Regions from separate parts of the Pseudoalteromonas sp. ASV78 genome, predicted to be linked through region 3. Evidence: predicted binding sites of a transcription regulator. Region 3 holds the regulator's gene; each other region holds the start of a gene.
What was found. Region 3 encodes sigma-54, which starts transcription at its own class of promoters, with help from an activator protein. Its sites were predicted from a motif close to GTTGGCACGNNNNTNGNNT; they were not measured.
Positions count from the first base shown of each region.

Region 1: a site for sigma-54 is predicted at 2,564-2,582, ahead of ACMVDV_RS13085 (DUF4168 domain-containing protein). Genes of this name have one in related genera too.
Region 2: a site for sigma-54 is predicted at 2,028-2,046, ahead of ACMVDV_RS12795 (YggN family protein). Genes of this name have one in related genera too.
Region 4: a site for sigma-54 is predicted at 2,426-2,444, ahead of flgJ (flagellar assembly peptidoglycan hydrolase FlgJ). Genes of this name have one in related genera too.

Region 1 covers NZ_JBLOPA010000001.1:2,917,534-2,923,327, forward strand. The annotation lists gene ACMVDV_RS13075 (sigma-54-dependent transcriptional regulator) at 1-968, opposite strand, end outside; gene ACMVDV_RS13080 (ATP-binding protein) at 965-2,449, opposite strand; gene ACMVDV_RS13085 (DUF4168 domain-containing protein) at 2,620-2,991, shown strand; gene ACMVDV_RS13090 (ZrgA family zinc uptake protein) at 3,204-3,707, shown strand; gene ACMVDV_RS13095 (MerC domain-containing protein) at 3,789-4,199, shown strand; gene ACMVDV_RS13100 (dihydroorotase) at 4,325-5,659, shown strand; gene folE2 (GTP cyclohydrolase FolE2) at 5,671-5,794, shown strand, end outside.
Region 2 covers NZ_JBLOPA010000001.1:2,851,082-2,856,875, forward strand. The annotation lists gene ACMVDV_RS12780 (LysR family transcriptional regulator) at 1-732, shown strand, start outside; gene ACMVDV_RS12785 (glutathione peroxidase) at 966-1,457, shown strand; gene ACMVDV_RS12790 (PA3496 family putative envelope integrity protein) at 1,508-1,696, opposite strand; gene ACMVDV_RS12795 (YggN family protein) at 2,105-2,902, shown strand; gene ACMVDV_RS12800 (PLP-dependent aminotransferase family protein) at 2,975-4,417, opposite strand; gene ACMVDV_RS12805 (DMT family transporter) at 4,546-5,481, shown strand; gene ACMVDV_RS12810 (diacylglycerol/lipid kinase family protein) at 5,621-5,794, opposite strand, start outside.
Region 3 covers NZ_JBLOPA010000001.1:3,550,325-3,556,118, forward strand. The annotation lists gene mgtE (magnesium transporter) at 1-697, opposite strand, end outside; gene ACMVDV_RS16130 (HPr family phosphocarrier protein) at 819-1,091, opposite strand; gene rapZ (RNase adapter RapZ) at 1,120-1,962, opposite strand; gene ptsN (PTS IIA-like nitrogen regulatory protein PtsN) at 2,146-2,598, opposite strand; gene hpf (ribosome hibernation promoting factor) at 2,603-2,890, opposite strand; gene ACMVDV_RS16150 (RNA polymerase factor sigma-54) at 2,919-4,415, opposite strand; gene lptB (LPS export ABC transporter ATP-binding protein) at 4,482-5,207, opposite strand; gene lptA (lipopolysaccharide transport periplasmic protein LptA) at 5,204-5,737, opposite strand; gene lptC (LPS export ABC transporter periplasmic protein LptC) at 5,727-5,794, opposite strand, start outside.
Region 4 covers NZ_JBLOPA010000001.1:134,238-140,031, forward strand. The annotation lists gene flgG (flagellar basal-body rod protein FlgG) at 1-466, shown strand, start outside; gene flgH (flagellar basal body L-ring protein FlgH) at 485-1,168, shown strand; gene ACMVDV_RS00525 (flagellar basal body P-ring protein FlgI) at 1,180-2,274, shown strand; gene flgJ (flagellar assembly peptidoglycan hydrolase FlgJ) at 2,482-3,450, shown strand; gene flgK (flagellar hook-associated protein FlgK) at 3,452-5,458, shown strand; gene flgL (flagellar hook-associated protein FlgL) at 5,461-5,794, shown strand, end outside.

The DNA of each region.
Region 1 (5,794 bases), 630 kb from region 3:
AGATCATCGCCTCTGTCGCGCAGTGGCGGGACGGCTAAACTAAAGGTTTCTAAGCGATAGAATAAGTCTTCACGGAACGTCCCTGCGGCAACCCCCTGCTCTAAATTTTGATGGGTTGCGGCGACAATACGCACATTAATTTTAACTTCTTGATCGCTCCCAACAGGGCGGATCGTGCCTTCTTGCAATACCCGTAACAATTTGGCTTGTAACAGTAATGGCATTTCTGCAATTTCATCAAGCAATAAGGTGCCGCCATCGGCTTCTTTAAATAAACCCGAGCGCTGTTGGCGCGCGCCGGTAAATGCACCGGCGGCATGACCAAAAAACTCACTTTCCATTAGTTCAGCGGGGATCCCCGCACAGTTAATGGCAATAAATGGTTGTTCACTACGCGAGCTTTGTTGATGTATTGCCCGTGCAACCAACTCTTTGCCGGTGCCACTTTCTCCTAAAATAAGCACTGCCCCTTGTGCCGACGCAACTTGAGTTATTTGTTGGTACAAACGACGCATAGCACGACTTTTGCCAACTAAACCTGCGGGGCCATCTTGCTGTTGTTGCCTCAGTTGCTGCACTTCATTACGCAGCGCTTTATGAGCTAATAAACGCTGTACCGACAAAGCCAAATGATCTAAGTCAAGCGGCTTGGTCAAAAAGTCATCTGCGCCTTGCTTTAGCGCATTTACCGCTTGGCGCACAGTACCAAAAGCGGTAATGAGTAATAGAGCTGGCGGCTCAGGTTGCTGTTTTAAGCGTTGTAATAATTGCATGCCATCAATGCCTGGCAGCCTGATATCGCTGATCACTAAGTCAAAGCGCTGCTCGCTAATACAGCCGAGTAAATCTTCTGCACAGCCACAGGCGGTGACTTGATAGCCTTGGCTGGCTAACTCTTCTTGTAATAGCTCCAGTAAATCCGGGTCGTCTTCAACTATGGCTAATCGGTAAGGCGATAAACTGCTCATTGGTATATATCCTGCTTGGTTAGCGGTAAGGTTAAGGTCACTTCGCAGCCACCTTCGGGGTTGTTTTTTAAGCTCACAGTACCCCGGTGTTCCTGCATAATTTGCTGCACGATGGCAAGTCCTAACCCCGTTCCTTGACCTTGTGGCTTGGTTGACACAAAAGGGGTCATCATTTGCTCTGTGGTGAGATTACTGGTTAACCCTTTGCCATCATCTTGAACCTTAATAAGCAGCTGATCGTGTTGTTGTTGCGACTCAATCACCACCTGACTGGCAGCTGCTTGCGTAGCGTTTCTTAATACATTAACAAGCGCCAACTCTAGCCGTGCAATATCGACATATAACAGTATATCGGGGCAAGGAAGTTTGATTTCGGGTTGTTTTTCATCGTCTTGTAACTCATAACTAATGCTCTGCACGGCTTGCTGCAATAGCGGTAATAAAGCAATCCGCTGCCAGCTAGTCACTGGTGTATGAGCAAACGCTTGCAGCTGTTTTACCATGCGATTAAGGCGTAATACTTGACCACGAATTGCCTGTAGTTGGCGTTGGCTGTCGGCATCGGGATGTTGGCGTAATAACCGCTGCGCACGGCCATCGATAACGCTTAACGGTGCGCCCAATTCATGGGCAACGCCGCTAACGACTTGACCAATAGCGGCCATGGTTTCTTGCTCTTTAAGCTGCTGTTCTATTTTTCGCTGTTGTGCCTGTTGCGCCAGTAGTTGCTGCTCGGCGGCATTGATTTCATCTAACATATGATTCAATCCCTTAGCGACTTCTCGCAGCTCAAGCGGGCCCTGCAAACGCGCGCGATAACGCCGTTCGCCACTGGCAACCCGGCGCATACTACTGACTAATTCGTTGATCGGTTGACCAATCACTCGTTTATGACCGCGCCACATAATCAATAAACTCAATATTGCTAGTGCAAACCAGCTTAACCACGCTTTATTTGATAACTTAGCTAATGACTGTTCAAAGTCACTGGCCTTACGGCTAATTTGCAATAAGCCATGAATTTGACCACTGCGATTAACAATAGGCAGAAAATGCGAAAACAATGATTGCCCCGACACCGATCGATAACCGTCTTGTTGTTGACCGGTGCTAACCACCTCAGATGCCAACTGGCTATTAGTGAGATCGGGCTCAATCACGCCAGTTGCCGCGACTAAAGCACCATCAACGTCATAAATTGAGGCACCATAAACCCGCCCAATCGTGAATACCGACTCTAAGTGCGCATTTATGGCGTTAGTATCTTGTTTTAATAACGCGTCGCTAATGGGTATACGTATGGCACGGCCGATTAACTCTAGATCTGTACGCATACTGGTGGTGACTAACTCGTTGGTATAAACCAAACCAAAACGTATTGCCAGCCCTGTTAGTAATAACATTGGCAAGACTACATAAAACAATAAACTGCGCTGTAAGCTCGCTAGGTGCCAATAGCGAAAACTGGATAATTTTGTCACAAGCCCTCCTCCGGTGTATCATTAGTATACACACCACTGCTTATGCAATAAAGCTAAACAACCGAGAAATAAATTAAACTCAATATAAATCAATACGTTATTTTTATTTTAAATGTTGGCATGCTCTTCGCTATAAGTAAATCGAACTCAAAATAATTGGAGTAACATTTATGAAAAAAAATACTATCGCACTATGTATCGCCGCACTGTCTCTATCTGCCACTGCGGGTATGGTTAATGCCAATACGGGGGTAGCAGTACCACCACAACAACAGACATCAAGTATCAAAGATGCAAAGTTATTACAGTTCAGTATTGCTATGGATTCAATCGATAAAATAAGTGCGCGGTATGAATCAGAGTTTCAAAGTGCTGAAGATACGGAACAAGCACAAACGATTCAGCAAAGAGCACAGGCTGAAATGGTTAAGGCTGTAGAAAAAGCAGGATTAACGGTTGCTGAGTATAGTGAAATTGCTCAACAAGCCCAACAAGATCCACAATTGCGCGAACGTATTATGACCATGTCACGCGCTGAATAATTAACTTTATAGCGCAGCTGCGCGTGTTAGTGTTATATGCACTAACGCGCGCTACGATTACCCCACTCTTATCACGCGTAATTTAATAACCTCACACTTTTTTACCTTCAATTAATCCCCCCAAGTAGTCAATAAAACTCACAGATATTTATTTTACACCAATATAGATATGTTATATTATAACAATAAATATTCTATAGAACGATGACTAAATGAAAAATACCTTGCTTTTTGTCATGCTATTAACACTAACGTTAAGCTTTACAACAGCAGCATACGGCCATGTACATGGTCAAGGTGAGCTTTTTGTTTCCCAGCATAAGCAAACATGGTTACTGCAATTTGTTTTGCCCAGTGCCGATCTACTTGGTTTTGAACATACTCCTAAAAGTGACTCTGAACACCAAGCCATACAACAATTAGCTGCGCGATTTGCAGATCATACCCAGATCATTGCATTCAATGAAGCATGCCAGCTTGATAGTATTAAACACTCTTTGCAGACACCAAGTCAGTACACTGAGCAAGCTAATGCTCACCATGATATCGAATTAGAATATTACTTTACCTGCCCAAACACTGTTGATCAGGTCTCTGTGTTGTTATTTAAATGGGCCACTTCGTTGACCCATATCAAAGCTCAGTGGCTCAATCAGCAAGGTCAAGGTATGCAAAAATTAATAGCGGCGCAACCAACAATAACATGGTCGTTTTAAATAATATGGCGTCATAGCTTAGCTAAAAACGCCAACAGTGTCGCTCATTAGGCGGCAACTCACACTCAACATGAGGTACTCATGACTAAGTTACAATTATTTACCGACAAAATGGCTATAAGCCTGTCGTTCCTGTGTATTGCTCATTGCCTATTATTACCCATGATACTCATTTTATTACCATCAATTGCGGGATTATTAGCATTCGACGATGAGTTATTTCATCGCTGGCTGATTTATGCCGTGCTGCCAATCAGTGTGATTGCATTGCTAATGGGTTACTTACACCATCGCCAAAAAAATGTTTTTATTACTGGTTCTGTTGGCCTAGTGGTGCTGATCAGTGTGCAATTTCTTACTGCATCGCAACTAGATAAATACGGCGAAGTTATACTCACGCTACTGGGCTCATGCATTATCGCTTATGGTCACCTTCGTAATTATCAACTGCGTTGTAAGAAGCCCCACTGTACACCCACACAACAACCATAAGCTTATCGCTCACTCAGGAAGCTATGCTCACAATGTCGTTAGCTCAACCAACACCAGCACTAACAACATGGACGAGCAATAAGCGACTCACACTAACTTTCGACTTTAATTGCTAAGGAGTCACGATGCGTAGCCAATTAATCAAAAACGCATTATTGGTTAACGAAGGCCGCACAGTGGCCGCCGATGTGCGAATTAAAGGCGATCGCATCGACAGCATTGCTAGCAGCTTATCTGCAACTGCGCTTGATCAGGTGATCGATGCTACAGGTTGTTATTTAATGCCAGGTATGATCGACGACCAAGTTCATTTTAGAGAGCCTGGGCTCAGCCATAAAGGCACTATTGCCAGTGAGTCACGCGCCGCTGTTGCGGGTGGTATTACTAGCTATATGGAAATGCCCAACGTCAATCCCGCAACAACCTCGCTGCAAGCACTCGAAGATAAATACGCACGCGCTAAAGCTCACTCGGCTGCTAACTACGCTTTTTATCTTGGTGCAACAGAAGACAATTTAGACACCATAAAGGCCCTTGACCGAAAAAAAATATGCGGGGTTAAAGTGTTTATGGGCGCCTCAACCGGTGATTTATTAGTTGAGAATCCAGCCGCATTAGACGCCATTTTCAGAGAAAGCCCGGTGCTTATTGCCACACATTGTGAGCATGGCCAGGTTATTCAACAAAACTTACGCAAGTTATATCGCCAAGGTATCACACCCACAATACAGCACCATCCACAGATCCGTGATGAAAAAGTTTGTTATGCGTCATCGTCTTATGCTGTAGCATTAGCAAAAAAGTACCACACGCAACTGCATGTATTGCATATTACAACAGCACGCGAGTTGAGTTTATTTACTGCTGGGCCAATTACCAATAAACACATTACAGCCGAAGCCTGCGTTCATCACTTATGGTTTAGCGATAACGATTACGCTCGTTTAGGAAACTTGATTAAATGTAACCCTGCGATCAAAAGCAACTACGATCGCCAAGCCTTGTTAAACGCACTAAACAGCGATCATCTTGATATTATCGCAACCGATCATGCGCCCCATACTTGGCACGAAAAACAACAACCCTACAATCAAGCCCCTGCAGGTTTACCATTAGTTGAGCATGCCTTACTTATGCTAATGCAACAGGTTCACAATGGCACATTCAGTATTGAAAAAGTCGTTGAAAAAACCGCCCATAATCCCGCACTGCGTTATCGCATTGTCGAACGAGGTTTTATTCGTGAAGGCTATTATGCCGATTTAGTGCTGCTCAACCCAAACGCAACAACCTCAGTAGCAAACCAGCATTCACGCTACCTTTGTGGCTGGACTCCGGTTGCGGATCAGCAGTTTTCGGCGCGCATTGTCAGTACTTGGGTAAATGGTCAGCAAGTGTTTAACGGTTACCATATTTTAGAAGCCACTCGGGCAGCCATGCCTTTATTATTTAATCGATAGTTGGACAACTTATGAACTATTGCAACACCACCTTAGCCGATATTACTGCAACAGACCATGTAGCCTCTGCGCTCCCTTTACGCTGGGTAGGAATGCAGGCCATTGCAACTCCATTGCATATTTTAACCGAGCCAC
Region 2 (5,794 bases), 700 kb from region 3:
TTATTTCAACGTACCACACGAAAAATAAGCCTCACCGATATTGGCCGCGAATACGCCATAAAACTCAAAGCAATCAAGCAAGAATTAATCGACGCGAATAACCAACTACAAGGTGAACAACGCAAACCTAAAGGCTTAATTCGAATTTCTGGCGCCGGTGAGTTTGTGGCCTGTCATGTCGCACCTAAGATTGTGGAGTTTGTAAAACGTTATCCTGAGGTTGAAGTAGATATGGACTTTAACAATCGCAATGTCGATTTAGTCGAAGAAGGCTTTGATTTAGCGATTCGCTTTGGCCGTATGCAAGACTCCAACTTAATTGCACGACCACTTAGCCCTCGCATAATGACGCTCGTTGCCAGCCCAGAATATTTAGCACATCAGTCAATCCCAACTACGCCATACCAATTAACAGAGCATAATTGTTTAATCGCTTTGGGGAAACGCTGGCGTTTTAATTTTAATAATGAAATAAAAGAAGTTAAAGTTGCCGGTAACTGGCGCAGCAATCATCCTCGCGCACTGCTTGCAGCAACATTAGCGGGCTTAGGGATCGCCCATTTAGCCACCGATATTGTTGCTGAGTATATTCAACAGGGGCAATTAGTTACCTTACTTGATGAATTCCAAGTAACTGACAACGCCTCCTGGCTGGTCTATCCACGTAAAGACTTAATGCCGTACCGAGTGCGATTATTAATTGAATATTTACTTGCCAGCTTTAATCCTTAAAGCACTAATAGCTAAAATTTCATCGCTAAGTTGCGCTCTGATTAAGCGAATTGGCGCCTCAGACACTTGCTTCTTGCAAATAAACTCAACGCAGTTAGTGTTGAAAATTGCCGCTGAAGAGTACGTCATTATCTAGCGTTCAACTTAATAAATTAAATGCGCTTAGAATTTAAGCTGTATGTCTGTCGCAACTCAGGATAGAATTTAGCAAACAACAATAATAAGTGATTACCATGAACGACTTTCACCAACTTTCAGCCAGCAACCTTCAAGGTCAGACAATTGATTTTTCAGACTTCGTAGGCAAAGTCGTATTAATTGTCAATACAGCGAGTAAATGTGGTTTTACGCCACAGTATGAAGGCTTGCAGCAATTACATGCAAAATACGCCGAGCAAGGATTAGTAATTATTGGTTTTCCGTGTAATCAGTTTGGTAAGCAAGAGCCAGGCAGCGCCAAAGATATCGAGCAAGGGTGCTTAATTAACTACGGCGTAGACTTTGTGATGATGAGCAAAGTTGATGTTAATGGCGAGCACGCTCACCCTGTATTCAGGCACTTAAAGTCTGCATTACCGGGATTTTTAACCCGCAAAATAAAGTGGAATTTCACCAAGTTTTTAATTGGCCGTGACGGTAAGGCGATCAAACGGTTTGCACCATTTACTAAGCCGCAGCAAATCGAAGGCGCTATTATCAAAGCCCTTAAAAGCAACAATATATGAGCTGCTAAAAGCAATAAAGAGGCAATTTGCCTCTTTATCTAAATTATCTCTTAGTCGTTTAAATACTCATCCAAGTCATCATCGCCCAAGTTTTTACGCAAGCGTTTTTGCTCAAGGTAGTCTTCCAACTTTTTCTTTACCTTTTGCTTATTCTTGTCGTGTTGATTACGCCCGACCATTTCGTACTCGTCTTCAACAAAATCGTCATCTAGCGCATCGTAACTAAATGTCTTACCCACAACCCACTCCATAAAGTGTTTGAGACCAATTCAGGATTTTTTATCACTATCATTGGTAAAATTAAAAATGTTCAGCACGATTTCAGATGATGAAAACGCACTAAAATAAAGCCACAACACCACTGTAGAATAGTGTTATGTCGATATTGTGAATAAATAGCGCTAAATTTGAATTCTGGAAAGTGAGAGTTTTTTATCGAAACGATAAACATCTTTTATGCATTGATGCATATTAGTCAAAATGACTAAAAAATAGTTTTTTTATAATCTGAGCATCCTCTTTAAAAACCACAAAAAACTGTTAGCCCTTTGTTTTTAAATACTAAAAATTATTGGCATCAAACTTGATAAGTATTAAATAAGAAAAATACGTACTGGTTACAATCAACAAATTAGCAGGAAATTAAAATGAAAAAATTACTATTAATAAGTTCTTTATTCATTGCCACAGGGGCAATGGCACATAATGATAATGAGACTAATATCTCTTTCAATAGTGAATCATGCGATATTGAATTTAAAAATGATATTCGTATCAAACCAAGCGAATTAGAAATATTTACCGCAGATAATCACACCATGACTTTTGCTGATAATGGTGAATTAATCATCGATGGCCAAACTTTGCCACTAAACAGTCAACAACACCAAGCGATCAGTAATTACTCAGACAGCCTGCGTAGCCAATTACCTGAAGTTGCCAACATTGCCCTTGATGGGGTAAAAATCGCGGGTGTTGCCATTACAGAAGTCGCCAATGCATTTAATATCGATGGCCTAGACGGCATCAATGCCCTAATGGCAGATATTCACGTTGAAGTTGAAAACACCTTTTATCAACAAGGCGCTTTTGTAATGGGGCAACAAAGCTTTAACCAATTTGGCGAAAACTTTGAAAGCCAATTTGATCAGCAAATAGAAAGCGCCGTGCAAGCTGCCATGATGCAATCAATGGGCAGTATTTTAATGGCAGTAGGTTCAGAACTAATGGGCTCAGGTGGTGATATGCAAGCCTTTGAACAACGCATGGAAAACATGGGGGCAGAAATCGAAGCCAAAGTTGAGCAACAAGCGAGTCAATTAGAAAAACGCGCTGACGCACTGTGCGGTAACTTTTCAACAATTGCAGAGCAAGAGCAACAATTAGTTAAACTAGTACCAGAGCTGAAAGATTACCAATTATTTAGTTATAAACAAAATAACTAACCAGAACTCTGGTTCTACACGCTAAAAATTTGATATCCCTTTAGCAGCACTCTTTTAAAAGGTGCTGCTTTTTTATTTTTTAGCTAAATGAACGAGCTCACCAAGCGTTTTTATTGCTTGCTCAAGTTTTTCACTCCATGGCAAACCATAACTTAACCTAATACAACTACGGTATTTATTGGTGGCGGAAAAAATATAGCCAGGAGTAATGCTAATGCCATTTTCGAGCGCTAGCTGAAACAGTTTAACACTATCGTACCCGCTCCCTAAATCAATCCAGATCACACAACCACCTTGCGGATCGCTGATCCGCGCAGTACTCGGAAAGGCTTGTTGTAAACACCAGATCATGCGCTCTTTGTTATTACGTAAACGCTGTTTGAGTAGTTTAAGGTTTCGCTCGTATTCGCCACTTTGTACAAATTCATATAACGTCCACTGATTGATCAACGAAGTAGAACAGCTCAATGCACGTTTATAGCGCCGTGCTTGGGCTGCAAACTTACCAGCAATCAACCAGCCAACGCGATAACTCGGTGTTGCCGTTTTTGAAAAAGACGCACAGGTAAGCACCAATCCTTTCGTTGAGTAAGCTTGCGCAGGTGTGCCTCGTTGCGCAGTAAAATGTAAGTCGCCGTAAACATCATCTTCAATTAATACTACATTATGAGATTCTAATAATACGACCAGATCTTTACGCTTACTATCAGGCATAAAGCTGCCGACAGGGTTATTAATCGAAGTAGAGAAAACACAAGCTTTAATATCATGATCTTGTAAAGCCTGACGAAGATCATCAAGCCAGATCCCATCATCAGGGCATAATGGGATCTCAAGTGCTTTCAGCCCTAAACTTTCGATCAATTCAATAATGCCAAAATAACAAGGCGACTCAATGGCAATCACATCGCCCGCTTTTGCCACACATTTAAGGGCAATAGCCAAAGCTTCTTGTGCGCCGTTAGTGATCACCAGCTCTTGCGGATCGACACCAATACCAAAATCTAAATAGCGATGGATCAACTGCTTTTTCAACGGGGCAAAGCCATCCATTGCACCATAATTTATTGCGCGGCTGCCTGCTATAGACATAACTCGGCGCATTGTACGGCTCAGCATTTTATCGGTTGGCGCTGCCGCCACTGGATTAGCAATACCAAATGGCACCACACCCGCTTGGTGAATAGCATCATAAACTTGCTCTATCAACACCTGCATATTTACCGCAACCGGCTCACGACTGAGCTTTACTCGCCTAGGTCGTGCTAATTGCGTAGTCGATGACTTTAGAAAATAGCCTGACTTTTCTCGTGCTTCAACCAACCCTTGTGCTTCAAGTGATTGATAAGCCAATTTCACCGTCGGAATACTGACTTTAAGTTTATCGGCCATTTTACGCAGCGAAGGTAACTTTTCACCAGGGAGTAAAGTTCCTTGCTCTGATAACTCACGGATCAGCTGCATAACTTGCAAGTATAAAAAATCGTGATTACTTTTACTTACTACTAACGACATCCGATGCCTCTCAAAATAGTTTTATCAACCGTCAAAATCTGTACAGGTTGCATTTCTAATTTTCTGTATATGTTAAGTATACAGAAGCAGATTAAAATAAACACTTAATCGACACACTAGGATCGACCATGAAAAGCATCGCGCTTTATACTTTAACTGTTTTGATTTGGGGCTCTACCTGGCTCGCAATCGAATTTCAACTAGGCGACATTGCCGTTGAAGTATCACTGTTTTATCGCTTTAGTTTAGCGGCCATATTAATGTGGATCTGGGTAACTGTTAAAAAGTTACCAATGCAGTATAGCCGTCGCGATCATGGTTTTTTCGTATTACTGGCGCTGTGTAACTTTGGCCTAAATTACTTAGTACTGTATTGGGCGCAAAATTATTTAACGTCTGCCATGGCGTCAATCGCATTTTCAATGTTACTGCTGATGAATATAGTAAATACCCGCTTATTCTTTGCTAAACCAATAGCAAAACGAATTTATAGCGGTGCATTAATTGGCGTCGTGGGTATCGTAAGTTTATTCTGGCCACAATTACAGCAGTTCGACTTGAGTAATGGGGCGTTGGTCGGTTTACTACTTGCCTTATCCGGTACCTTTGTGGCTTCATTGGGTAATATGGTCAGTGTCCGTAACTCCCAACAACAAATTGGTGTTATGCAAGGTAATGCATGGGGCATGCTATACAGCGCGGTTGGTTTGCTATTTTATGTATTAATTACTGATGCTAGCTTGAGCTTATCTGCGCCTACTAGTTACTGGTATTCATTAGTTTATTTAGCTGTGTTTGGCACTGTGATCGCATTTGCTTGTTACTTTGCCCTATTGAAAAATATCGGTCCAGAACGTGCCAGTTATGTGATTGTGTTATTTCCATTGGTTGCAGTGACTTTAAGTACATTATTTGAAGGTTTTAGTTGGCAAGCCAATACATTTATCGGCTTTAGTTTAGTACTGCTTGGTAATGCCATTGTACTGACTCCAACAAAAAGAATTAAAGCGTTTATCGAGTCACATAAGGCATCACTTGCCAGTAAACGCTCCATCCCCAGTTAGAATGCGTATACACGCAACTAACGCCAAAAGCGCCTACCTGTTAGGCGCTTTTTTATTGCCGCTTATTACTTAACAATATTTATGCTTTTAAATCAGCATATTAGAATAATATCTTAATCAGAGTTCAGGTTACTTAAATTTAGCACTGCGGTATGCAAAAACGCAGCGCTTGCGAATGAATAGTCACGGTGGCAGGCGTCATCCCAACCAGCTCACCATCAGCCTCTATCAGTAAATTAGGGGTATCAATATGCGCAATGGTTAAACGCTGATAACTAAGCCCTGTCATATCGTGGTGGTTACGCAGCAATAA
Region 3 (5,794 bases):
TCCAGTTATGGCGTTCGAATAATTGCGCGACTTCACTCTCATCCATCGAAATAGGGATTGATTCACAATCTTCATCCATTAATTCGCGAATAATTTTATCTGGCGAGTTGGTGAGTAAGGTGGTGAGCGACATTGCGCCTAAAAAGCAGTTATGTTTATCAACCACATAAAGGTCATCGGTACCCTCTGGTAGTTCGCCACGCAAACGCAAGTAGCGCAGCACCACGTCAATGGTAACATCTGGGCGGATGGTTACCGTATCGGTATTCATCAGCGCGCCAGCAGAGCGCTCTTGATAAGAGAGTGCTTGGGTTGCACGCTCGCGGTCTTGACTGTCCATGGCACTGACAACGTCTTGGTAGACGGTGTCAGGTAAGCTACGTAATACTTCCCCTAAATCATCGTGGCTCATGTCCTCGGTCGCCGCAGCAATGTGCTCCGGTTCCATTTGGGCGATGATCCCTAAGCGAACATCTTCAGAAAGCTCTTCGAGTACGTCACCTTGTACATCTGGATCAACGAGCTGCCATAGTAAGGTACGAATTTTATGCGGAGATGATTCCAGTAGTAACGCAGTGTCACACGGAGCCGTTTTTGCCAACATACGCCTGACTTGAACAAATTGACCACTGTTAAGTGACTTGGTCACTTGTTTTAGTTGTTGTAGTGGGTAATCTTGTTCAAAAGCTTCTGGCATTGGCGTCCTTAAATAATTAATACAATTTAATGGGTGGGGTAGATTTTGATAACTAACTAGGCTGATAGCTTAGATCAGCAGCTTGTTCAGTTTAACGCAATTTAGTGGTACTGACTACGAGCTATTCTTGTTCGTTAAAGCGTTGTTCGATTAGTGCACCAATGGCAGCAAGAGCGGGCTCTGCGTCTGGACCTTCACACACTACTTTAACTTCTTTGCCTTGGCTGCTTTCTAATAACATTAGGCCCAGTACGCTATCGCCAGCGGCTTGTTTATCATCTTGATAAAGCGTGATACTGGCATCAAACTGCACGGCTAATTGTGCTAATACAGTGGCTGCGCGGGCATGTAATCCAAGTTTGTTTTTTATCAAAAATGTATCTTCTAAGCGCATCAATATTCCTTACTGTAAACGAGAGTTGTTATTCTTGCTCGCGGTGGCGAATCTTTACATTGCTGTGGCTCATTGAAAAGCTTTCACCAATGGTTTGGGCTAAATAAACGGAGCGATGTTGGCCACCGGTACAGCCAATTGCAATCGTGAGGTAACTACGATTATTACGCTCTAAGTGCGGTAACCACGTTTGTACAAAGGTTTGGATCTGCCAAGTGAATTTTTGCACGATACTGTGGCTGGCTAAATAATCTTTTACTGGCTGATCAAGGCCTGTAAGTGGCTTTAACTCAGGCTCCCAATGTGGGTTTGGTAAAAACCGCGCATCAAATACGTAATCGGCTTCTTTTGGAATGCCATGCTTAAAACCAAATGATTCAAAGGTGATAATTAGTTTTTTGTCTTTTTTACCTAGAATTTTTTCACGGATTGACTCTGCAAGCTGGTGGACGCTGAGGTCGGTGGTATCCAGTATAAAGTCGGCTCGGGTCGTTAATACATCAAGTAATACTTTTTCTTGTTTGATGGCTAAATCAAGCGGCAAAGAATCCAAAGATAATGGGTGTAAGCGACGGGTTTCAGAAAAACGCTTGATCAGCGTTTGATCGTCACTGTCTAAATAAAATAATGTCGGATTTGCAAAACCTGGCAAATATTCAAGAATATCGTTAAATTCTTCTTGTTCCTTGGGTAAATTACGCACATCTATGCTGACTGCAATTTTGTCGTAATTATCAGAAACACTACGCACTAATGAAGGTAATAAGTTGACAGGGATATTATCAACACAATAATAGCCAAGATCTTCGACTACGCGCAGGGCAACAGATTTACCTGAGCCAGAGCGGCCACTGATGATGATTAACTCCATGTAAATTCTCCTTCATTTAATACCAATTTTATTAAAAACATGATCATTCTAGCTTGTTAAATAACTCACTAACTTTGTCAGAAATTATTTATATAGCGCAACTATATGTCATAATTTCCGCCTTGTTATAGCGCTATTTTCCTGTCGCAATAATAGATCAGTAATGCAATGCAATTGGTATGACTACGACTGCTCAACAATAACGTGATACAAATCTTGGTCCGTTTTTGCGCTACGTAATTGTTTGCAAAAATCTTTGTCGTTAAGTTTATCAGCAATTGTGGCTAACGTCTTCAAATGAAGTTGGCTATCACCATCTGGTACGATGAGGGCGATAAATAGATCCACTGGACGATTATCAATCGCATCAAAATCAATTGGTGATTCACTCACTAAAATTATCGCTAGTGGGTTTTCAATACCCGCCATACGACCATGAGGAATCGCAATACCACGGCCAATGCCTGTACTACCTAGTTTTTCTCTAGCGAGTAATGCATCGAGGATTTCTTGTTGCGATAGCTGGGGAAGTTGTTCATGAGCCAATTGGCTGATAAATTCAATGATCCGTTTTTTGCTATTAAAAAGGACCGCAGCTTTGCTGCAGTCCTGGCAAATAAGTGAGCTTAATTTCATAGTATTAGTGTCGAGCGTGTTTCTCTTTGTGTTTGATTACTTGACGGTCAAGTTTGTCGATTAGTCCGTCAATGGCTGCGTACATGTCTTGGTGCTCAGTTGAGGCAAATAGTTCAGCGCCACTGACATGTATTGTGGCTTCTGCTTTTTGGCTTAGCTTTTCTACGTCAAGAATAACATGGACATTGTTGATGTGATCAAAATGCCTCTCAAGCTTCGCAAACTTATTGTTTACATAGTCTCTTAATGAATCAGTAATTTCTACGTGACGACCAGTTAAATTTAGTTGCATAAGCATTTTCCTTTTTTGATTTTACGCCTTAAATCAAACTCTTTCTTTGATTTGACGGTGGAATAGCCAGTGACTCGCGGTATTTTGCAATAGTCCGTCTAGCTACTTTGATACCTTGCTCTGCCAATATATCTGCAATTTTACTATCACTCAATGGTTTCGCTGAGTTTTCTGCGCTAATCAGTTTTCTGATCAATGCTCGAATCGCGGTAGATGAGCATTCGCCGCCATTCTCAGTGCTTACATGGCTTGAGAAAAAATACTTTAACTCAAAAATACCACGCGGAGTATGCATGTATTTTTGGGTTGTTACCCGAGAAATTGTCGACTCATGCATTTCAACCATTTCAGCAACGTCATTTAGCACCATAGGTCGCATGGCTTCAGGGCCATGTTCAAAGAACCCTTGCTGCTGTTTAACAATGCAGTTAGTTACTTTGAGTAATGTATCATTGCGACTTTCTAGGCTTTTTATAAACCACTTAGCTTCTTGCAGATGCGAACGAATAAATTGGCTGTCAGTGCTCGATTTTACTGAGCGTGACATGGCCGCATATTGGCTGTTCACTCTAATTTTTGGCATGCTGTCTGGATTAAGCTCAACCACCCAGCGGCCTTTAATTTTTTTCACTGATACGTCAGGAATAACGTATTCTGACTCTTCCCGTACTATGGTATCCGCAGGCTTTGGATTGAGACTGTGGATCAGTGTCATGACTTCTTTTAGTTCTTCTTCCTTAAGCTTAGTCTTTTTCATCAAAGTGCGATAGTCGCGACTAGCTAATAAATCGATATGATCCGTTAAAATCATTTTTGTCTCGCTAATCCAAGGCGTTGCGGGATCAAATTGATTTAATTGAATACATAAACATTCTTGTAAACTGCGTGCGGCAATGCCAACTGGGTCAAATAACTGAATGCGCTTTAACACTGCTTGCACTTCGTCAAGTTCGATTTCTTCTTCGCTGTTGCCTTGATTTAAACTCTCTACAAGGTCTTCACAGCTGAGGGTTAAAATACCTGAGTCGTCAACGGCTTCAACAATCGCAATGGCTATTGCTTCATCGGTTGGACTAAACGGAGTCAGTTGTAGCTGCCACATTAAATACTCATGCAAGGTCTCTGTTGAGGCGCCTTGATAAATAGATTCATCTTCAGGCATTGGGCCTGATGAGCTGTTTGGCGCTGCACTCATGTATTCATCCCAAGTGACGTCCATGGCCATTTCGTCACTGAGTGTTTCTTTACTTAACGCTTCACTGCTTTCTTGTTCGTATTCACTAGGCTTGTCGTCCGCTGAGGCACTGACAGTTAAGTCATCGTTATCTTGTTTTTGTTCGTTTTTGCCAGCCGTATCTTCTGAATATTCATGTTCTTCTAGTTCTAACAACGGATTGCTATCTAGCGCTTCTTGAATTTCTTGCTGGAGATCCAATGTACTGAGCTGCAATAAGCGAATCGCTTGCTGCAGTTGCGGTGTCATTGTAAGTTGCTGGCCCATGCGCAGCTGGAGTGATTGCCTCATGTATCTCTAACAATCCTTTTATTATTGTCATTGTTAAGTTTAGCAGATGCTTAGCTAAGTGTGGCTTTATAGCCTAAATTGCTCACCTAGGTAAACATCGCGAACTGTTTGGTCGGCGAGTACATGCTCAGGTGTGCCTGAAGCAATTAACTCGCCATGAGAAACTATGTAGGCTTTTTCGCAAACATCAAGGGTTTCTCGTACATTGTGGTCGGTAATAAGTACGCCAATACCACGGTTTTTAAGGTGTTCAATAATCTTCTTTATATCTAACACTGAAATTGGATCAACGCCAGCAAAAGGCTCGTCTAGCAAGATAAATTTTGGATTTGCAGCTAAAGCGCGCGCAATTTCAACGCGTCGGCGTTCACCGCCTGATAGCGCCATACCTTGGCTGTCGCGAATATGTTGAATGCTAAACTCATCAAGTAAGCTGTCGAGGGCTTCTTCTCTGGCTTGCTTTTTTAGCTCTTTGCGGGTTTCTAAAATCGCCATAAGATTTTGATATACAGTCAACTTACGAAATATTGATGACTCCTGAGGCAAGTAACCAATTCCTAAGCGGGCGCGGCTATGCATTGGCAGTAGGGTAATGTCATTATCATCAATACTGATTTTGCCTTTGTCGCTAGGCACTAAGCCTACAATCATATAAAAGGTGGTGGTTTTACCTGCGCCATTTGGGCCAAGTAAACCAACAATGCTGCCAGCGGTTACTTCTAAACCAACACTTTTGACAACTTGGCGACCTTTGTAGCTTTTCGCTAAAAATTCAGCTTTTAATGTACTCATGGTTGGCCTTTAGATTTGATTTTTTTACTGTCTACTGGCACGAGTATAGTGTGTACGCGATCGTCTGAGCTTGCGCCTTTTTCGGCACTGATCAGTTGTTGATCCATGTCGTAGGTAATACTTTTAGCATTAATTTTTTGCCCTGCTTGAGTAACCTGTGCGTCACCAATTAAGGTTAAGTAGCGCTTTGCAACGTCGTAACGAACTTCTTCAGCACTGGCGCTCATGATCGTGCCATCAGCTTGTTTTTCTTCAAAATAAGCTGGGTTGCCAGTCGCTACAAGCAGTTGTTTATTATCGCCTAAGTCTTCACGTTTGTGTACTTCAAGGCGGTCAGCTTTGATACGACGGTTACCATGAATGATCTCAACGTTCTTTTCAAAAATACCGATATTATCTTTCAGTTGTGCAAGTTGTTTGTCTGCACTGATCGATACTTGGTTCGCAGGCGGTGAGGCAGTCTCTGCAAAGCTTGAAAAGGCCATGAATAAGCTTGGTATAACAAGCAAGTGAGCAAATTTATTGGTCATAATATATGGTTCGCGTATGGTTAATTAGTTCTACCACTTCGGCTTTTAAGTCGGCAT
Region 4 (5,794 bases), 3.4 Mb from region 3:
TGATGGCAATATTGCTTATTCGCGAAATGGTCAATTTACTACCGATGAAGATGGTCGCATTGTAACAGCAGGTGCTGGTTTTCCTGTGCAACCGGAAATGAATGTACCTGATGATGCGCAGTCAATTACCGTATCGCAAGATGGCGAGGTATCGGTGCGTATATCAGGGCAGCCTGAAAATGTGGTGATTGGTCAGTTAACGATCAGTGACTTTATTAATCCATCGGGCCTTGAGCCTGTAGGGCAAAACTTATATACCGAAACGGCAGTCAGTGGTGCACCCGTACAAGGTAACCCAGGGCTTGAAGGATTAGGCACGGTTGTACAAGGGGCACTTGAAACGTCTAACGTAAATGTAACCGAAGAATTAGTTAACCTGATTGAAACTCAACGTATTTATGAGATGAATTCAAAAGTGATTTCAGCGGTTGATGAAATGATGAGTTACATCAGTCAGCAACTTTAACTAATTCGGAGCAAAGTTATGCGTAATTTATCTATAGTCTTAACTGGTGCATTTATCTTGAGTGGCTGTATGACGACTCAAAACCACAGCGTGGTTCAAGATGATCCATACTATGCTCCTATGTACCCAGAGCCTGCCGCAGAGCAAGTCGTACCAACAGGCTCATTGTTTGATAGTTACTTATCAAACGATTTATATTCAGACAAAAAAGCCTTACGCACCGGGGATATAATTACAGTTAAACTGCAAGAATCAACGCAATCATCAAAAGCAGCTAAAACTGAAACGGATAAACAAAGTGATGCTAGCCTCGACCCTGTCATTGGTTTAGGCGGACTACCCGTTAATATTGGCGGCGATAGTATTCAATTTGGTGTTGGCAGTGGTGCAAAATTTAAAGGGGATACTAAGTCAAATCAATCTAATAGTTTATTTGGTGATATTTCGGTGAATGTGATGCGGGTATTACCGAATGGTAATTTAGTGATCCGTGGTGAAAAGTGGTTAACCTTAAACACCGGTGAAGAATTTATTCGTCTTGAAGGGCTTGTTCGTCCGCAAGATGTTACCGCAGATAATACTGTGACCTCTAACAGAATCGCGAATGCGCGCATTCAGTATTCTGGGAAAGGGCAAATGCAAGAGACTCAAACGGGAGGGTGGTTAACACGATTCTTCAGTAGTTCTCTGTTCCCTTTTTAAAGGATGTTGATATGAATAGCTTGAAAGCGTTGCTGTGTATATGTTTATTAGTTTGGCACTGTAGTGCCAGCGCTGAACGTATCAAAGATGTCTCAATGGTTGAAGGTGTTCGCTCAAACCAGTTAGTTGGTTATGGCCTGGTAGTCGGTTTACCTGGCACCGGTGAGCAAAGTCGTTTTACTGAACAAAGCTTTAAAGCCATGCTCAATAGCTTTGGTATTACCATGGCATCGAATTTAAAGCCTAAGATTAAAAATGTGGCTGCGGTTGCTGTTCATGCCGAGTTACCTGCATTTAGAAAACCCGGTCAAACTATTGATATTACTGTATCGTCAATCGGCAGTGCCGGTAGTTTACGCGGTGGCACATTATTGCAAACTTTCTTAAAAGGGGTTGATGGTAATACCTATGCAGTAGCGCAAGGTAGTTTAATTGTCGGTGGTTTAGGCCTTGAAGGCGCCGATGGTAGTAGGGTTGTTATGAATACCCCAACAGTAGGGCGTATTCCCAATGGCGCAACGGTTGAACGTGCAATTAAAAGCCCATTTATGCAAGGCGATTATATTACTTTTAACTTAAATCGTCCTGACTTTACGACGGCAAAACGTTTAGAGCAAACGATTAATGAGTTGGTTGGCCCTGATAGCGCACACGCACTTGATGCAGCCTCAATTCGTGTGCTTGCTCCGCGTGATGCATCACAGCGTGTTGCTTATTTATCAACGCTTGAAAATTTAGAGTTTAAACCAGCCGATACCTCGGCAAAAATTATCGTTAATTCACGCACAGGCACTATAGTAATAGGTAAAAATGTAAAGTTACAAGCAGCGGCAATTACCCATGGTGGCCTAACGGTTACAATTGCAGAACAGCAAAATGTATCTCAGCCTAACGCATTAAGTGAAGGGGAAACGGCCGTTACTAATCAAAGTATTATTGATGTTAACGAAGATGATTCACGAGCCTTTGTATTCAACCCAGGTGTGAGCCTTGACGATTTAGTACGCGCAATTAATGAAGTAGGTGCTGCACCGGGGGATTTAATGGCAATCCTTGAAGCATTAAAAGAAGCGGGTGCCATCAACGGTCAACTCGTGGTTATTTAACCATATTGACCCCCTAAGTTTGCGTTAACTCGCATTTAGGGGGGCTTGACTTGCATAATTAATCAACGCTTTTATACTTTCGCAAACTCGCAAACTCGCAAACTCGCAAACTCGCAAACTCGCACTCTTTATAAGTAATCTGCAAACTCGCCTTGGCTCAATTATTGCATTATTAATTTCATTATTAATCACTGTGTCAACTTGCTGATGGATACTAATCATCTCGATAAACAAAACTTCTTTGATTTAGGCAATCTTAATACCTTACGTCAAGATGCCTTAAAAAGTGATGCCTCGCCTGAAGCATCAAAAGAAGCGCTAAAAAAAGCAGCGGCACAATTTGAATCTATTTTTACGCAAATGTTGCTTAAAAGCATGCGCAAAGCAAATGAAGCGTTTGAAGACGAAGACAGTCCTTTTAATTCCAGTGGTGTAAAGTTTTTTGAAGAAATGCATGATCAACAGTTATCGGTTGATTTATCTTCAAAAGGCTCATTGGGTTTAGCCGATCTCATAGTGCAACAACTCTCTCCTGATGGAAAAAACTTTACCCCTAGTTCAGTGCTGCGCACTGTCGATGATTTTACTAGTGATCAACGTGCAACCGGTAAAAATGCCGATAATACGACTGACACCAAGGCTGTTAATAGCAGTTCATCAACAGCGCAAAAACCGCAATTTGAAAATGCTGAAGATTTTATTAGCAGTGTTTGGGAACATGCGAAAACAGCGGCTGAAAAAATTGGTTTGAACCCAGCGGTGATGGTTGCACAAGCGGCACTTGAGACTGGCTGGGGGAAACATATTATTAATAAAAGTGATGGCAACAGTAGCTTTAACTTATTTAATATCAAATCAGATAAAAGCTGGCAGGGTGAGAAAGCCAATAAAATGACACTCGAATTTGAACAAGGCACGCCAGTTAAAAAACAAGCAAGCTTTCGAGCATACGATTCTATTAAAGACAGTGTGAATGATTTTGTTGAGTTTTTGACAGAAAATCCACGTTACCAAGAAGCGTTACAAAATACCGCAAAACCGGCTGCTTTCTTAGACTCATTACAAAAAGCAGGTTATGCCACAGACCCCAATTACGCTGACAAAATTAAGCAAGTGCTTAACCGAACCGAACTAAAAACATTGGCGGCAACATTGGTTCGCCAAGGAGTAAATTAGAATGTCGTTTAACTTATTTGACATTGCAAGCTCAGGCGTTCGCGCTAATTCAGAATTGCTACAAACCACCAGTAAGAACATTGCCAATGTGAACACAGTGGGTTATGTACGCGAGCGTACAGAGCATATGACCATGATCGACAATCAAGTTGGTCGTGGAGATACCTATCGCTTATTAAATGAGTTTGCTCAAAAACAGCTCAATCGCGATACTTCAAATAAAACCTTTTTTGATCAATTTGTCACTGAAGCGGGTCGTGTTGATAGCTTGTTTTCTCAAGAATCCAATAGTTTATCGACCAGTATGAATTCGTTATTCAATAATGTGCAGGAAAGTTTAAATCAACCGTCTTCATCTGTTGCACGCTCATTAGTGATGACAGATGCAGAAAACTTGCTTGATCAAATGGAGCGTTTGTCAGGCATTGTATTTGATCAAAAAAATATCGTGAATGAGCAGTTAGAAATTTTTTCTGATGAAGCCAATACATTAATTCAAAATATTAGCAGCTTGAATAAGCAAATTGCGACCGTAAATGGTACACGCAACGAAGCAAACTCAAGCACTATGTATAACGAACGAGATTTAGCTATTCGTAAATTATCAGAGCTAATCGATGTAGAAACACTAGATGGCCCCAATGGTGAGAAGCTTGTTTTTATGGGCACTGGTGAGTCATTAGTAATGCAAGATGGTGCATTTAATTTATTTTCGATGGCTGGCGATCCGGATCCTAATTTTAAAGAATTACATTTAGATATAGATGGCGGCAAAGCGGTGCCGCTTGAAGTGGATGCGAGTAAATTAAAAGGTAAAATAGGTGGCCTACTGGCATTTCGTGATGACATTTTAGTACCCGCGCAAAATCAACTTGGCCAAATGGGCTTGGCGATTGCAGATGCGTTTAATCAACAAAACCGTTTAGGAATGGACGGTAATGGCGAACTCGGTGGGGATATTTTTACAATCCCAACTATTGGCGGTCACGCTTATCAAGCCAATACTGGCAATTCAAGTATAACGGCGACTTTAGAGCCCGGCAAAGGCAGTGAAATTCCTGCCAGTGACTTTATTGTTACTTATACCAGTGGCACAACTGTTGAAATACAACCTGTCGATAATAAAGGTCAGCCATTAGGAACTCCTGCAACCGCGGATATCGTCGCTGGCGTAATTGATTCATCAACGATTACTGGCGGAGAGTCGTATGGTTTACAATTAAATGTGTCGGGTAGTGGTAATGTTGGCGATCAATTTTCAGTAAAGCTTAATGCACAAGCCGCATCAAGTTTAACACTCGCCACCGATAGGCCTGAAGCGCTCGCATTGGCATCACCTATCCGTACAGCCGATAACATAAATAATACTGGTAATGCCAATATATCTGCTGGAACAGTGAGCAGTGTAACTAGCGGTGGCTTTACAACGACAAGTCCACCAGCTTTAGCGAATGGTGATATTAGTATTGTCAAAACCGCAAACGCAAATGAATACACACTTACAGATGGCAACGGAACAACAACATTTACTATAACTCCTCCTGCTGAGAATATGCTTGCTCAAGCTGGCGCTCCGTATGACAGCTATGGTTTTGATTTTAACATTGAAGGAACACCAGCTATAGGTGATAGCTTTACATTAGAATTTAATGAAGGCGGCTTTGATGATAACCGCAATGGCTTAATGTTGGCTGGGCTACAAAGCGGCGAGTTAGTGCGGCAAAATGTTACCACGACCGCATCAGCTGATAACCATAAAACATTCAATCAAGCCTATGCAGGGTTAGTCACTGATATTGGTGTTGTAACCAATCAAGCTATGACCAACGGGGCTGCTTTTGACGCATTAGCCCAACAGTCAGAGGCGTGGTATGAGTCATTGTCAGGGGTGAATTTAGATGAAGAAGCTGCAAACTTATTGCGTTTTCAGCAGTCTTACGCAGCTTCTGCACAAGTGCTTTCAGCAGCTCGTACAATTTTCGACACTTTACTTAGTGCTGCGAGGTAATTATGCGTTTATCAAATAACCAAATGTATCAAAATAGCTTAAATTCTATTTTGAATAACCAACAAAATGTTAATAAAGCGCAAGAACAAGTTAATACCCAAAAACGCGTACTGACCGCTGCAGATGATCCATCGGCAACTGCGCGGGCTTTACTGTATACCGACCGTATTCAAACGAATGAACAGTATAGTAAAAATATTACTATGCTGACGAGCCGGTTAAATACCCAAGAAAGTGTGCTTGAGAATATCAAAGGCTCACTTGAGAAAGCTTATACACTCGCGATTCAAGCTGGTAATGGGGTTTATACAGATATAGACCGTGAAGGTATTGCTG